2 regions of the Virgibacillus tibetensis genome follow, and region 1 is predicted to be linked to the other one. Evidence: riboswitches for the same ligand, from Rfam matches in the RefSeq annotation. Region 1 holds a riboswitch; the other holds the start of a gene.
The links. Region 1 has a riboswitch for S-adenosylmethionine ahead of QGM71_RS12805 (PLP-dependent aspartate aminotransferase family protein). Riboswitches for the same ligand answer to the same signal wherever they lie in the genome.
Positions count from the first base shown of each region.

Region 2: linked by a shared signal. The riboswitch ahead of QGM71_RS16945 (LLM class flavin-dependent oxidoreductase) and the one ahead of QGM71_RS12805 (PLP-dependent aspartate aminotransferase family protein) in region 1 are both predicted to bind S-adenosylmethionine.

Region 1 is NZ_JARZFX010000006.1:22,855-31,555, forward strand. Features, by position in the region: gene QGM71_RS12790 (YpmS family protein) at 1-503, opposite strand, end outside; gene QGM71_RS12795 (SGNH/GDSL hydrolase family protein) at 516-1,415, opposite strand; gene QGM71_RS12800 (homoserine dehydrogenase) at 1,627-2,616, opposite strand; gene QGM71_RS12805 (PLP-dependent aspartate aminotransferase family protein) at 2,695-4,404, opposite strand; SAM riboswitch class I at 4,511-4,630, opposite strand; gene rarD (EamA family transporter RarD) at 5,175-6,092, opposite strand; gene megL (methionine gamma-lyase) at 6,270-7,454, shown strand; gene cls (cardiolipin synthase) at 7,861-8,701, shown strand, end outside.
Region 2 is NZ_JARZFX010000011.1:69,120-77,820, forward strand. Features, by position in the region: gene QGM71_RS16935 (cation:proton antiporter) at 1-337, opposite strand, end outside; gene QGM71_RS16940 (ATP-grasp domain-containing protein) at 517-1,476, opposite strand; gene QGM71_RS16945 (LLM class flavin-dependent oxidoreductase) at 1,473-2,537, opposite strand; SAM riboswitch class I at 2,627-2,739, opposite strand; gene dacB (D-alanyl-D-alanine carboxypeptidase/D-alanyl-D-alanine endopeptidase) at 2,870-4,396, opposite strand; gene QGM71_RS16955 (hypothetical protein) at 4,614-4,775, shown strand; gene QGM71_RS16960 (hypothetical protein) at 4,866-4,988, shown strand; gene QGM71_RS16965 (MBL fold metallo-hydrolase) at 5,253-6,203, opposite strand; gene QGM71_RS16970 (DNA polymerase IV) at 6,756-8,006, shown strand; gene QGM71_RS16975 (RNA polymerase factor sigma-54) at 8,031-8,228, opposite strand; gene QGM71_RS16980 (hypothetical protein) at 8,269-8,406, shown strand.

The sequences.
Region 1 (8,701 bases):
ACATATATTTCTTCATCAGATGGGTTAACAGTCACCCATTCGGGCATAGGTAAATAGCGACCCATATACTCCATTATTTTTTTATTAGGCAGCTCCAACAATCCGACAGAGATCGATTTTTGCTGTAATATTATATCCCCATTGTCCTGGACGATTGGTTCAAAATGGACGGATAACGGGACGGTGCTGGAGAAAACCGGCAACTCGCCTAGTAAGTGGACGTCCTCTTCCAGTTCAATGCTGTATTGATGTCTTGTGTCACCCAGCAACTGACTGATATAAGCATTTATTAATTCATTTAAATTCTGCTTCGTTGTTCGAACAATAAACTCGGAGCTCTCATCGGGTTCACGTTCTTGGTAGGATGAATAGTCCGCATCAGAAACTGGCCAGAAAATAAGTGCAACAAGGGTAAGGAAAAAAACGAAATTGAAAGCTAGCAAGCTATAAAACAACCGTTTCCACTTACTTTTACTAGTATGATGCTTTTTTCTTATGGACATAGCTCTCACCCTTTAATTAGTTAAATATTCCAACACACGCCGAGCTATACGTTTATAGCCGAGATCGTTTGGATGGAAATTATCCTCTGCAAATAAAACTTCATCAGAACCTTCAAATAGATCAGCAGTGGGAATAAACGTTACATTATCACGATTTCCAGCCATTGTTCTTCCAGTTCTATTCCAATCTTCAACAATAATACCAAGTTCTTCAATATCCCCAAAATATTGTTCAAAAGGATTGTAAAACCCTACTAAATAGATTTCTGTATTTGGATTGATGTTCCTGATTTTAGTCAGGATTTGTTCGAGTCTCTCTTCATATCTTGCTCGTTCTTCAACAAAATCACCCAAGTTTATATTAGCGAAATTTTCTTTAACAACTTGCATGATGTCATTCGCGCCAATAGTAATTAGTACGATATCTGAGTCTGCAACGGCTGACTCAATCTCGGGATTATCCAGACGGTCTAATAATTGACCAGAACGGTTCCCGCGTACGCCAAAGTTATCAAAAGTAACGAGTTGTTCATTTTCATTTATTGTTCGGTCCAAAATCCCAACATATCCACCCTGTTCCTGGTTTCCACCCACACCTTGTGTCAGTGAATCGCCAATCGCCACTACATGTGTTTCCCGCGTTGAAAAGAAGTCAATGGTGCTTTGAACAGCTTCTGCAATTACCGTAGTAAACTGCCTTGGATCCGATTCTTCATTTTCATTGTCCTCTGCCTGTTCTTGGTCTTCCTCATCTTCCTGTGGCTGCTCTTCCGGTGTCTCTTCGTCTATTTCATCCTCTTCTGGAATGGTGACATTATCAAAAGTGGAGGCAGGTTTATTCATTAGCACAAAGATCCCTGTGACAATCAGTAGTAATGCGATACCAGTAATGATCAAACTAACCTTTTTCATGCTTACCACACCCATGCTGTTATGTTATATATACGATATAATGAATTGTCTCATGTATAGTAAAAATCCGAAAGTATTTAATTGAAAATAGTATACTTTTTTCCGTACAGTAAAGAGATAAAAAAATCGCCTTTTAATTAAAGGCGATTTGAAATTCATGGGGTACATGATACACTATTTATTATTTTCCCCCTATTGCTGAAAAATAAACCTAAGATACTACTACAGTTGATTTTTCTTTTTGGGATTTACCGGAATAGATGAGGCAGAAATCCTCAATCATTGCACTTGCAGTAGGAAGGGCTCCTGCCCCGGGACCTTTTAAAGTAAGTTCACCTAGAATATCTGTTTCTATGTTGATCGCATTGTCCACTCCTTCGATAGCGTAAAGAGGGTGATCCCTGGGAAGGCTTACCGGCTCGACCTTAGCCAAGATCCTGCCATCCTCCTTCCAAATGGACGCGATGTGTTTTATCCTTTTATTTGTTAACTGATTTTCCGCAATATCTTTTTCCGATATCGAGGTAATTCCAATTCGTTTTACATCATTCCAGTTGGGCTGTTCGTTATAAATCAATTCACTCAATATCATTAATTTATAAAATGCGTCAAATCCTTCAACATCATTGGTAGGATCTGCTTCTGCATAGCCAAGCTGTTGAGCTTGTTGCAGGGCATCTTCAAAGGCCGCATTCTGATCTCTCATTTCTGTTAGAATGTAATTAGTTGTTCCATTCAATATAGCTTGGACCTTTAGAACGTTATTAGCCTGGAGTACGTGCTGGATCATCTGTATGATTGGTATTCCTCCAGCCGTTGTAGCATCGTAGCCAATAGATACATGATGCTGCCTTGCCAGTTCTCTCAGCTCTTTTCCATGAACTGCGAACATTTCTTTGTTTGCAGTTATGACATGTTTTCCTGCTTGAATGCATTTTTTGAGATAGGAAAACGCAGGCTCTTTTCCAACAATTGCTTCAAATACGATATCGATGTCGGGGTTCTCGGTAATTGTGCGGATATCTGTTACCGTAGTACCGTTCACAGTTGCATGCTTTTCTGGGTGTTCAATTAAAAACGTAGAAACATGAACGGAGCAACCAGTTATGTCCCGCAGGCGTTCTTGATGTGTGTTAATGGTTTGATAAACACCTTTCCCTACTGTACCAAGACCTAATAAAGCTACATTTATGGCCTTCATTTACTTCACCTCCAGGCATTCACTGACCGTGAATGCCCATTATTTCCAAGCCTGTTAAAATCTTCTCGCAAAACTTTTTTAAATGCTAACCGTTTCTGAGAGATTTCCTCTCCAGCGCAGTACTTCCTCATAAAGGTATTTATTAGTAATCACTGTAACGCCGGCAGATTGCGCTTTTTCCAGGGCATTGCTATTCTCACCTGGTTCTTCTACCCAAAGAACTTTCCCTTGTTTAGTAATAAACTGTTCAATAATCGGTGAAGAGATAGTCTGTTGTTTTACCCAAACAGCATCTATTTCGTAAGGAACATCTGCAAGTTCAGACGATTCATTTACCACTATGATATTAAATCCTAAAGATTTTAGTTGTTTGGCATCATTGTTATCTTCAGAACCAATAACAACGATGGCCTTTTGGCGAACATCTCCATTGGAGCGATCAAATGGAGATGACACTAACCACTTGATGGCATCTTCCTCTGTGTTTTGAAAAAGAGCTGGCTGATTCACAGCGGCAGCTATTGCCTGATCTAAATCAAGTAAAATATCTTCTGTAGACTCAATGCCAATGGATAGGCGGATAAGCTCTTCGAAAACTCCGCTTTTCAGTAAGTCTTCTTCACCCAACTGCTGGTGGGTTGTTGAAGCCGGGTGAATGATTAATGATTTTGCATCTCCTACATTTGCTACATGAGACCATAATTTCACGTTATCAATTAAAGCTCTTCCAGATTCGCGTCCACCTTGAATGCCAAACGTTATAATGGAACCATAGCCATTACGCAAGTATTTTTTTGCTAGCTGGTGAGAAGGATGCTGCTCAAGACCGGGATAGTTCACCCATTCTACGGCGGGATGTTTAGTTAAATAATCCGCCACCACTTCCGCATTCTTGGTATGACGCTCGATACGTAAATGCAATGTTTCTAAGCCCTGCAGCAATAAAAAGGCGCTTTGTGGACTTAAGCATGCACCAATATCACGTAATAACTGCACTCGCAGCTTCGTCGCAAAGGCGGCTGGACCAACATCAACATAACGAAGTCCATTATAGCTCGCGTCTGGTTCTGTAAAGCCCGGGAATTTACCGTTATCCCAATTAAAACGTCCCCCATCAACTACAATTCCTCCAATAGTAGTACCATGACCACCAATCCACTTTGTGGCTGAGTGAACAACAATATCGGCGCCCCATGTTAATGGCTTTGTAAGATAAGGTGTTGCAAATGTATTGTCAATAATTAAAGGGATGTTATGAGCATGTGCCACTGCAGCGATTGCCTCGACATCAAAAACGTTAAGGCTAGGATTGGTAATGATTTCACCAAAAACGGCCTTAGTTTTGGTAGTAATTGCAGCTTCAACGGCGTCCGGGTCAGTGCCGTCAACAAATTTAACGTTAATTCCATAACGTGGGAGGGTTGATGCAAATAAGTTATATGTTCCACCATACAGATTGCTGTCAGCGATAATTTCATCACCCGCACTAGCTAAGTTTAAGATTGCAAATGAAATAGCAGCCATTCCTGAAGAAGTTGCTACCGCAGCTACCCCATCTTCCAGTTGAGCAATGCGCTGTTCGAAAGCGTCGACTGTGGGATTTCCAATACGTGAGTAAATATTTCCTGCTTCTGCTAAACCAAAAAGATTTTGTGCGTGTTCCGTGTCACGGAACACATAAGAAGTTGTTTGATAAATAGGTACAGCTCGCGATCCTGTTGCCGGATCTGGTTCTTGACCACCGTGTAGTAATACAGTTTCTGGATTGTGAAAATTAAATTGAGACATAAATAATTCCTCCTTAAAATGTTTTGTATTTTTTTCTTAACTGTGGAAGAGGAGGGAAATCAAAAAGCCCTCTTCCTAAGAAGAGGGCGTATATTTAACGGTCCTCCTCTTATCTTCCAGATCCACCATAGATCTGTAGGATTTAGCACCGTAAAAAGCAAATATAGCTTACTTTAAGGTTGCCGGGCTTCACAGGGCCTATTCCCTCCGCCACTCTAGATAAGAGATTTATTATCTTTATTAAATTATTCTAAATTATATAACCTTTACCACTTGTTTGTCAATGGTATTTTTAAAAAAAGTAATATATCGCAATTTTTGTTTCTTTAAAATCTCGCATTTGATATAAAAGGAGAAGTAACTTGTTACTGACGTAACTTCGCTACGGAAATACACTTCGCTTTCACCACTCCGGGTACAAGTGCAACATCTGCTCAGCTTCACTTCGTTCACTTTGCAGTGTTTTCTTTGCCGCTGGGCGGCTGGTGAGCCTCCTCGTGCTATCGCACTGTGGGGTCTCACCGATGCCTTTCCTCCCGCAGGAGTCTTCGTGTTTTTCCTCCGCTAAGCATTGTGCAATGTTATAAAAAATTCACTTAATGCTTTATAAATTTCGCTGTGGACAGCCGACTCTTACGGAAAGCAACAATTTTTATTCGGTGTTTTGAGTAACCGAAAATGCTCAATGAAATACTGCTATGCTTTTGTAACGAGTAATCGCAAGTACAGGGACAGCCCAATATTTTAGAAAGTAGCCTATAAGAGTGAGGTTATTTAGTTAGCGCTTTATCCTTCAACCTGCGGATTGGCAACCGATATACAGATCCTAAATAAATAATTAATGCTGTCCAAATGAAAGCGAAAGAGATAAGATGTGCACGGGTAAATGTTTCATGGAACAGAAACACGCCAAGGGCCAGCATAATTGTCGGTGCAATATATTGTATAAAGCCTACCATTGCCAGTGGAATCTTCTTCGCCCCGACAGCAAAAAGTAACAAAGGGACCGCAGTAACAGCACCAGCGCCTGCTAACAATAAATTAGTAACAGAAAATAGACTATCTGTTGAAAATGAGCTATCTGGTATGCTAACGAGGTAGATCAGTGCAACCGGTGCAACAATCATGGTCTCGATCGTTAAACCATTCATTGCAGTAATATCTACTGTTTTTTTTAGTAATCCATAAAATCCAAAGCTCGCAGCCAGCAGTAGTGAAATCCATGGGAAAACACCGTAACTGACAGTAAGATATGTAACGCCTATTCCAGCAAGTATGAAGGAAAGAAGCTGTCTCCTTGTTAGTTTTTCTTTTAAAATAACGATGCCTAGCATAATACTTACAAGTGGGTTAATATAGTATCCCAGGCTGGCCTGAATGACATGATCAGTGTTTACTGCCCAGATAAAGAGCAGCCAATTAATACTTATGAAGATAGACGCTGCAGAAATTCCAAGCAGTTTTTTCCTGCTTTTAAGGATCGCTTTGCATTCTTGTATAAATAAGGACCACTTTTGAACTAGCAGCACAACAATTATCATGAAGACAAACGACCAGACGATTCGATGGGACAGGATTTCACCTGCAGGAACATGATCGACTTGTTTCCAATAGATTGCCAGAAAGCCCCACAAAAAGTAAGCACCTGATGTATATAGAATTCCCAGCTTTTCCTGCCTTTGTTCCATCCTATGAGCCTCATTTCTCAAGTAAATTAAGCTAATTTTAGGAGTTAAAATTATAAAAAGCAATTTAAATGCTTTTAAGAGAAATAGGAAAACTCTTTCAATAGGAAGTGTTATAGATTATGATAGTTATAAAGAAGATTATGATTTCAATAATTTTTGGTATAAGGGGGACTATTTATGAGTGAAAAACATAAACATTTTGAAACGGCTGTTATACATGAAGGCTATGACTCTAAAGACATGCTTGGAAGCTTATCTGCACCATTATTCCAAACATCAACCTATTCGTTTGAATCTGCAGAACAGGGAGAAAGACGCTTTGCGGGTGAAGAAGAAGGGTATATCTACTCGCGTTTGGGTAATCCAACGGTAACTGTATTGGAAGAACGTATTGCAGCATTGGAAAATGGGGAACGCGGGCTGGCATTCGCCTCAGGAATGGCTGCGGTCTCCGCTGTCTTAATTGCATTAACAAAAGCAAATGACCATGTACTGTGCTCTTCTGGCCTGTACGGATGTACCTTTGGATTATTAACGATGATGAAGGAAAAGTATAATATCTCACATGATTTATCTGCTATGCATTCGAAAGAAGCAATACGTTCATTGATCAGACCTGAAACAACGTGTATTTATGTAGAGACCCCAATTAACCCAACAATGAAGTTGATTGACTTGAAAATGGTTGCTGAGGTTGCAAAGGAATACGATATTCCGGTTGTGGTTGACAATACATTTTCTTCTCCCTATTTACAGCGCCCGCTGGATCTTGGTTGCGATGTAGTACTTCACAGTGCTACAAAGTATATTGGTGGTCATGGTGATGTAGTTGCAGGACTCGCAGTAGGAAAAAAGGATTTCATGGACTCTGTTGCAATGACAACCCAAAAAGATATTGGTGGAGTTATTGCGCCTTTTGATGCATGGCTGTTGATCAGAGGATTGAAAACGTTGCCGGTGCGGTTGGACCGACACTGTGATAACGCTGAAAAAGTATTTGAGAAACTGCGTAATCATCCGAAAGTAGCTAATGTCTACTATCCAAACGATGAAAGCCATCCGGATTTTGCAATCAGACAGAAGCAAATGAAGCGTGGCGGCGGAGTTATCTCCTTTGATATTGAGGGAACCAGGCAAGATGCCCAAAAACTGCTAAACAACTTAGGATTCTTAAAAATTGCAGTCAGTCTTGGAGATACGGAAACACTTATTGAGCATCCTGCAACGATGACACATGCAGTCATTCCGGAAGAATCCCGTGAAAAAATGGGAATAACAGATCAGCTCATCCGTTTATCAGTAGGCTTGGAAGCGTGGGAGGATATCTGGTCCGATTTAGAACAGGCATTAAATAAAGTTTAGAGAATATGCCTTTTCTCTACTGTTATAATCTATTAATAGAAGACACGTCTGTACTGGCAATTTCAGGTACAGATGTGTTTTCTTTTTTGATATTAAGGACGCTCCCTGTATATGGAATAATCGGAAGCGATTTGCAGTAGGCTTAATAGTATATTGTTTATTTAATAATTGATATATATCCTTAGACACATTGTCATGAATCCAGCTGATTAGGATAGTTGCTGAACACAAGGAAGGGGTAGTTTGTATAGTCCACTGTGAATGACTTATAGCCCTTCGCTCCTTTGTTATGTACAGTCTGTCCGGTTTGGTTGATTAACGAAAAAGAGAGGTTTTGTGCTATATTAGTATTGGTGCTTAATTAGTTGGGAAATTTTACTTACAATTTTAGAGGAGGATACGGGTAATGGAAATACTTTCATACTTGCTTGGATTCATCATGATTTTTAATGTTGCCTTAGGTATTTCTATTATTTTTCTTGAGCGAAAAGATGCCAGTGCCACTTGGGCATGGCTGATGGTATTGCTTTTTATCCCGATAGCAGGTTTCTTTCTGTACTTAATTTTTGGAAAACCGATAAGTAATCGGCGTATTTTTACTTGGGATACAAAAAGCAGATTAGGGGTTAAAACCGCGGTTCAATCCCAACTGCGCTCACTTGAAGAGAAAAACTTTACATTTAAACATAAAGAATGGAAGGAATACGAAGACTTATTCTATTTTCATTTACGAAATGATGATGCTATCTTTACACAGGATAATAAAGTTGATCTGTATACCGATGGGGTTAAAAAATTTGATGCCTTATTTATGGACATGGAAAAAGCGAAGGACCATATTCATTTATTATATTATATTATTCGTGATGATGAATTAGGGAAGCGGCTGGCAGAAGTGCTAATAAAAAAAGCAAACGAAGGCGTGGAAGTCCGTGTATTGTTTGATGATATGGGCTCGCGTTCATTAGGCCGGAAGTATATAAGACGGCTTCGTAATGCAGGAGCGTTGGTTGAAGCGTTTTTTCCACCGAAAATCCCGAAAATTAACTTTAAGATCAATTTTCGAAACCATCGAAAACTGGCAATTATTGATGGGAAAATAGGGTATATTGGTGGGTTTAATATAGGTGATGAATACCTTGGAAAAGATAAGAAATTTGGCTACTGGCGGGATACCCATCTGCGTATTTATGGGGATGCCGTTCGTAATATGCAGACACGGTTTATCCTGGATTGGAACCAGGCTT
Region 2 (8,701 bases), on a different contig from region 1:
CTGCAATAAAATAAGCAGCAAAAGCCCCAAGCAACCAACGAATCAAAGAGCCGATAGTGACAATACGTGTAATCGGCCGACCAAGACCCCGGATCTCCTTGAAGTGTAAGTTAAGACTACCCTCAAACAGGACAATTGCCACAGCTATTGAAATAATCGGGTCGTACATTGCACCAAAGTCTTCAATAGGGTTAACAATTCTCAATCCCGGTCCAACAAGTAAACCCGTTACCGACATGATTACAATTGCTGGTAATCGAAACCTCCATGCCAACCACTGGGCACTTATACCTAACACGATGACGATTATGACCTTTAATAACATTGAGTCTATCATTAAACTACCCCTTGCATTTTCACTCTAACGTATAAAAATTATACCCTTATTTATCAAAGTGAAACTTTCATGCGAAGGAAACATCCATAACTGGTAGATCACCTGTTTTGATGAATTCACTATACCTACACAAAAAAAACAGCCCCTACATCCCGCTGTTGGGTGTAAGGACACAATTTTCACGATGCTGTAGTAGATCCTTCCAGCCTTTTAAGCTCGTTACCTAGAAAGTTAGCTACTTCCAGCATTCCATATTTTTTACGACTCTTAGCTTCAGCATCGCTATTATAATTGGTGTTTGTATTAATATCATACGTATAAATGTTTCCATCTTTATCCTCAATGAACTCAATTCCCGCGACTTGGATATTGTTTGCAGCAAGGACTTTTTCATATTTTTCAAGTACTGGATGATCAAATCCTTCTCTGATTTGAAATTTATCTGGTGCTGACGCTTCTTCGCCTGCAGGACAAAACAAATCATCAATGGTACAAGCATCTGCTGGACATAGTTCAAAGCCTTCAGATGTATCTACACGAACTGCATAGACAAACTTACCACCAACAAATTCACAGCGCGTAATGTACGACTCCGGAGATTCGATATACTCTTGAATCAATGTTATACCGTCAACCGGCTCTTCAAAATTCTCCCCCTCTACATAGCTTCGTAATGCAGTGACAGATTGGAAGAGTTGGACACCAAGACCTTTTCCAGCCCGGTTATGCTTCGTAATAAATTTAATGCCTTCAAAAGTCTCTGCAGCTTTCAATAGTTCCTCTTTTCCGACTGCAGCTATCGTCTTCGGTGTTTTGATTCCAAATTTCTCAAGTTCCAAATACTGTAATACCTTACTTACTTCCAACTGAAGTGCCCTGCTGCCATTAACCACCTTTCGACCATTTTGTTCCAGCCATGAAAGTACCGCACTCGTTAATTCAGGCGCAAATCGATGTCCCCTAGTATGTGATGAAGCACTCATCCGATTATAAAAAATACCTTCCGGTGGCTCGGACGTCAAGTCAACCTTTCCACTATCCAATAACCAATCCTCATAAGGAAGCTCTAACTCTTCCAATCTTTTAAATAAATGCTCTGTCCATTCATTATTTTCATGTATCACATATATTTTACTCACTGCACTACCTCCTGGTCCGTTTTTTTTGCTCGCAATTCCTCTACCTTGGGCATAACCTGCTTTGAAAAGTTTTCCAATTCCTCTAATTGTGGCGAACATTGTAATAACAATAAGTCGACTCCTGCGTCTTCAAATTCGAGTATCTGCTTAGCAATGTGTTCAGGTGTCCCTACTAAGTTGGGTCGTATTCCTCGATTTGATACGGAGTAATCCTGCAGCTGAATTTGTTGTTCAAGCTGGGATTTGGTTGTAAAATCTTTGAATCCGGCATATGCTCCTGATTCTTTAACAGTAGTAATCCGTTTTAATTCTTCAAGTGCCTCTTCTTCCGTTTCCCGACAAATCACATAGGCTGCCATACCAAAGGATTTTAATGGTTCACGGTCTGAATATTTCCTTCGTTCTTTCATATCCAAAATTTTTGCTCTTGCTTCTTCTACTGTATGCCCGTGCATGACATAAGCATCACATAAAGATGATATAACCTGCTTGCCTTTTTCACTTTCTCCACCAGCATACAATAATGGGTTCGGTCGTTGAACTGGCTTTGGTGCTAGCTTTGTATTTTCAATTTGATAAAATTTACCATTATATGAAAATGTCTCTTCTGTCCATAAACCTTTTAAAACTTCAAGAAATTCGATGGTACGTTCATAACGCTCATCATGCTCTGTGAAATCAGCACCGTACTGTTTAGCTTCCTCAGCCCACCATCCGGAAACAACATTTAATGTGAATCGACCATTACTGATATGATCTATATTAGCTGCCATCTTTGCTGTCACCGCGGGATTATGAAAAACCGGACGAACTGCTGTCATTATCTCAATTTTCTCTGTTACTGCTGCCAAAGCTGCTGCAGTCGACCAAGCCTCTATGGAATCTTCATCTGTTCCCTTTATATCATTTAAATACAATTCAGCAATTAACGTTGTATCATACCCCCATTTTTCAGCGGATTGTATAACTTTTTTTGCATAATCAAATGTGGGTGGCATACCTTCATCCTCAACATTCCTCAACCATCCGCCAAAAATAGGTAACCAAAATCCGTATTTCATGTACCCACTCCTGTTCTTCTTTGCTATTTTAAACAAAAAAACTCTTTTCAGGTTAAGAAAAGAGTTTAAGATCACGAAGGATTCTTCCCCTCTTATCTTTCAAGCTAGCGCTTGTTGGAATTGGCACAGTGTTCTAATAGATTATTAAAACCTGTTGCCGAGGCTTCGCAGGGCCATATCCCTCCACCTCTCTAGATAAGAAACAAAATAAAAATTTATTTAATTGGTATAACTAACCATAGGGCAAAAAGTTAGAACTGTCAATATATTAAGCGCAATATAATCGTATTGCCTAAGCTTAAGAATAAAAGCATCGCAATCCATGCAATGCTTTATCTGTCATTAACAATGATCTCAATTATTTTGTCTTCTATTAATTTGCCATCATCTTCATCTAATAAGTTATTTACCATTATAGAAAAAACAAGCTTATTACCGTTATTTGTTTCTAAAAAACCAGATAAAGTACTAACCCCATTAATAGTTCCCGTTTTCGCTTGAACCGAATGATCATGCATGCGATTTCTCAATGTTCCCCCAATCATTCGGTCTTCCTTTCCAGCAACTGGCATTGAATTCAGGAATTCAGGAAACCATTCTTTATTTTGAATGGTAAATAAGAGATTCGATAGTTCATTTGGAGGGATTGAGCTTACATGCGATATGCCAGATCCGTCTCTAATTAAGATTGTATCTATATTCACGCCAAGTTTTTGGAGTTCTTCTTCCAATACTTCAATTCCCTTCTCCCAACTTCCTTCTCCTCGAACTCTCTTACCCATCTCTTTTACTAAAATTTCACCAATTCCATTATTGCTTAATTTCATAAAAGGTATGAGCAGCTCCGATAAAGGCATTGATTCATGCGTTATAAGTACCGTTGTTTGCTTTGGTGATTGCCCTGTCTTTACCGTTCCTTTCCATGAAATTTCATATTTCTTAAGTGCTTGCTGAAATAGATCCAATGCATAATTCGTTGGTTCCCATACAGCCATCCATTCTCTTTGGTTAGCTGAATCAACTGGAATGACGCCTTGTATGGTTATTGTATTTCCTCCATGCTCCCTCTCAACTTTTAAATCCTCTTCATCGTTTTTAGCTCCCGTGATTGCTGTATTTTCAATTATTATGTAAGCTGTTTCAGGTGATACTGTTACGAATGGCCTTTCTCCTTCTTTTGTGGGAATTATTTCTACAATTACTGTTCCCGTATCATAATCCTCATTCGGTGACACTGTAAGTGCTGACACCTGTGACCCATAATAAAAATGTTCATCACTCCAAATCATATCAGGCGAGAGACGTACATCGTCGAACCATGTATCGTCAGCAATAATATCTCCTTCAATTGTCTCGATCCCCTGAGCCTTTAGCTCCTGGGCAAAATAGTCATAATCAGCTGGCAGTAATGTCGGGTCTCCTTTTCCAGCTAAATAAAGGTTTCCCTCAAGCTTATCATCTCTTTGTTTACCATCTGTTTGCACCATTGTTGGAAACGTAAAGTTTTCCCCTAATACTGAAAGCGCTGCCGTGGCTGTCAGTATTTTCATATTGGATGCCGGACGAAGGCGTATATCACCCATGTTGTCAAATAGGATTTCCCCTGTATTGGATTCTCGAATACTAATACCCATTAGTGCGCCTTTCAATTTTGGTTCATTTTGTATGTAGTCCCTGAGATTTTGTTTTAATTTATTATCTTCTACCACATTGAATTCCGTTTTACTCTGTGAATTCATTTTGTTGACCTCCCCGCTATCTTTAGCCTCTTTACTATTACTTTTTAGAAAAATAGATGCCACGATTAGGATTAAGCTTAATATAATTATAGCACCAACCATATACATGACTTTTTTCATCTGATCACCTCAGCATCAGTAGCATATCTCTCATTTGTAATAGTCTAGCCTTTTAAATCATGATTTACCCTCGCTCCTGCCATATTAATTATTTCCACATAGTTAGCTCAAATCCCTTTTTTATGTAAAAAAACGTGGCAAAACACAATTCTAAATAAGAATAAATAACGCTCTGTTGCCAAAGGATAACAATAGACTTAAAATGGAGGTTATTAGAATGGATGAACACAATCGGCAGTATCGAACAGGACAGGGCGTACCCAAAAAAGGCGAATATCTCTGTCAGTCTGGTAAAAGAGTAACATTTAAAGATAATGATGAATTCCCAGTCTGTCCGGTTAGCGGGGAAGATACATTTTGGAAACATGAAGAACAGTAACATAACACCTGTACTTTTTTTAAATGGTGTAGTATCTCCAGTAACATACCAAATACAGAATAAAAGCACCCTTAGAGGTGCTTTCATTCTGTGAAAATAATTATTGTTGGTTCATCTGTTGTTGACATTGTGCAACCAGTTGTTGAATTTGTTGTAACTGCTGTGCTGCGTTTTGTTCACGCTGGGCCATTGATTGTTGTGTACCCATGTTAGCGTTGTTGAAGTTGCTGTGCATTTTGTTGCTCCTGCTGCTCCAATTGTTGAGCGACCTGAGCAATCTGCTGAAGTGTTTGTTGTGCTTGTTGCTGTGACATAGTATCTCTCCTCCTTTTATATTAAATACTGTTGTATTGTGTGTCTTATTTTTTATTTAATGCATTGATTAGAAGGATTTATATTAACGTTAAATTAAGTTGGAAGCATAAAAAGACCCAAACCGCTCACTTATATGATCATTAGCGTTTTGGGTTTCTCTATTCAGCTATAATACCAGTACTCCCCACTTCTGATTTCCCTATGACAATTTCCCTCGTACCTTAAAAATTCAAGATGAGCCAGTGTTTCTCCAATGGCAAATCTCATCTCGTGAATGGTTAGCTTTTTTTGGAATAGCTTTTGGCAGGTATCGTAGACTGTTCCTCCACTACGAACCCCCTCTACTGTTTGTATAAGCCGATCCTCATGGTGGGATTTTATTTCGTCAATTCTTTTGTTTGCCCCGTAAAAAGGCTCTCCATGCGAAGGAATTACAAAGTCAACATCCAATTTCTTTATTTTATCCAGTGATTGTAAGTAGCTTCCTAATGGATTAGGATCACCGTGAAACCAATAAGAAATATTTGGTGTGATCTTCGGTAGGATATGATCCGTTGAAAGCAGCATGTTTTTCTCTTTATTATAAAAAACCACCATGCCATCTGAATGACCTGGGGTAAAGATAACCTCATAATCATAGCTGCCGAGATTTACCATCTCACCTTCTTGAAAGTAGTGATCCACCTCAGGATATGGTGTAACAAGCGGTGTAAATTCATTGGTGTTACTGGTCATTTCAGCAGAAATCTCGTTTGGTATACCTGCTAAGATGTAATTATCTTTCAATTTACGGATAGAAGCATCCTGCCATGACTGCATCCCATTAGCCTCATCAATCTTCGTCATGGATACCTTTGCTCCTGTCTTTTCTTGTAGAGCGCCAACATAACCGAAGTGATCTGGATGATAATGTGTTACCAGAATGTCTGTGACTTCTTTTCCTGCCAATTCATCCTCCCATCTCTTCACTGTTTGCTTGTTATGGAGACCAGCGTCAATTACTTTCCAACCGTTTTCTCCCTCTGCAATAAAACAATTTACGTGGTTTAGACGAAAGGGAAGATCGAGTTTTACCAATTTTAGGTTATATTCTTCTAACAACTTATCATTCACACTGCTCTCCCCTTTTTCTTTATTAATGGCTTTTTTCTAAAAAATTGGAACTGTACCTGCACTTGCGATTACTTAGTACAAAAGTAAGACACGTGCTTGTTCCCGCAGGAGTCAACGGTCCTCCGCTCCAATCAACTGCCATAATAGTGAAAATTCATGTTTTGATCAATAACGTGATTACTATCGTTCCATAATTGGACATCACATCAGCGGAGGAAATACACGAAGACTTCTGCGGGAGGAAAGGCATAGGTGAGATTCTGAAATGCGTCAGCATGAAGAAGCTCACCAGCCGCCCGCGAAAAGCGTAGTGTATTTCCAGAGCGGTGGCGTACGATGTCGCATTTTATATCAAATGCACGTAACTTTAGCAGTCTTATTAAACTCACTACATAAATGATAATATACTTAGTTCCCTCTTACAAATACAATGCACTAATTTTTAAAATAATCAAATAAATATTTAAATAATAAAAGAATAAATTTCCATTGATAATTTGATTCTCTTTCCATATAATAAGAACAAACGTTCTCAAAAGGTGGTGAATTCGTATGGATTATTCCTCTTATCCTCGTAATGACATACTTTGTATTGATATGCGCTCTTTTTATGCGAGTGTAGAAGCTGTTAAATTAGGGCTGGATCCAATGAAAACGTTGTTAGCAGTAGTTGGTGACCCAAGCAGATCCGGCAGTATTGTTTTAGCTGCATCTCCTGAGTTAAAAAAGAAATATGGAATTAGCAATGTAAGCCGATTCTTTGAGTTGCCGAAAGATCCGGAAATCCACATTGTTCCTGCTCATATGGCCGACTATCTTCATGTTTCCGTAGAAATAACCAGACTGATTAATCAATATGTACCCAAGCAAGCCATTCATCAATACTCCGTTGACGAAGTGTGGGTAACAGTAAATGGCCTGGAAAAATTATTTGGAGATTGCTGGCAGGTAGCCGAGAAAATAAAAAAAGATATTTTGGACAGCTTTGGTATTACATGTTCGATTGGGATTGGGGATAATAAATTTCTGGCAAAGGTGGTCATGGACCTGCATGCCAAAAAGGTAGGAATTGCTGAGTGCAGGTATGAGGACGTAGAAGAAAAGCTTTGGCCATTTCCTGTGGAAGATATTTGGGGGATTGGCAGCAGAATGAAGCATAATCTCAATCGAATGGGAATTGTCACACTTGGGCAGATCGCCAAGTTTAACTTAGCACATCTAAAAAAGCGATTTGGCGTAATGGGAGAACAATTGTATTGGCACGCTTGGGGTATCGACCTCAGCCCCGTTTATGGCGATTTCACAAAGACGGAACAAAAAGGCTTCGGACATGGAATCTCCTTGCTGCGGGACTACACAAAAGAAGACACCGCGATTTGTATTCTTGATCTGTGCGAAGAGGTATGCCGTCGCACCCGCACAGCAGGAATGACCGGGAAAACGATTCATCTTGGTGTATCCTATTCGAAAGAAACAGGTGGCGGATTTTCACGTTCGAAATCTGTTCCCCACCCCACTAATGTAACGATGGATATCTATCAAATATGCATGCAGCTATTCAGCCAATTTTATGATGGAAAAAGCAAAATCAGACATGTATATGTAACCTTGGACAACTTATTTGAAAAAGGTGAAACACAGCTGGATCTATTTGAAGACCGTTCCAAGAAAAATGATATCGGCTATGTCATGGATGCTATTCGTGACAGGTTCGGATCTACTGCCATTTTGCGTGCCTCAAGCTACACCGATGCCGGGATTACACTGGAGCGGAGTAAGAAGATTGGTGGACATAAGGCATAACATGGCCCGCGTTCATATTTATCTTTATAATTTCAATTCCTTCCGCTTGCTTGAAGATGGAATATTGAGTTCCTCACGGTATTTTGTCACTGTTCGCCGGGAAATTGTAATACCTTTTTTCTTTTTAAAAAAATCGGATATTTTCTGATCTGAGAATGGTTTTTGTTTATTCTCGCTTTTCACAAATTCTTCAAGCAGTAGCTTCATTTTTACTTGAGACATAGTAGAGCCGTCTTTTGTTTCTAATTTTGATGAAAAGAACATGCGAAAATCAAAAGAAACTGTTATTGATAATTATCATGGTGTAAAGGTAGCGGATCCATATCGTTGGTTAGAAGACTCTGAATCAATAGATACAAAGAAATGGACAGATGAACAAATTAACATCCTGCCCACCTAAAAGATCCGGAAACTATTAAAACAAATTCTAGAAGAATTTGTGTTTAAAGATGTTAAATGAAGATATGGATACCGTATAGAATGCCAGATGTAAGATATTCTATTTGAACGAGCATAAAGCCTCGCCAATTGGCGGGGTTTTATCTATTCCTTATTAATTATCAATTGGTGTAATCGAATCCTCCAAATTACGGACACCTAAGGTACTTACTAACTATAGAAAGGAGTTTTCAGATGTACATATCAAGCTATTGGAGGTTTTGAGCCTAGAAGATGTCGAGATAGCACTAGTTAGT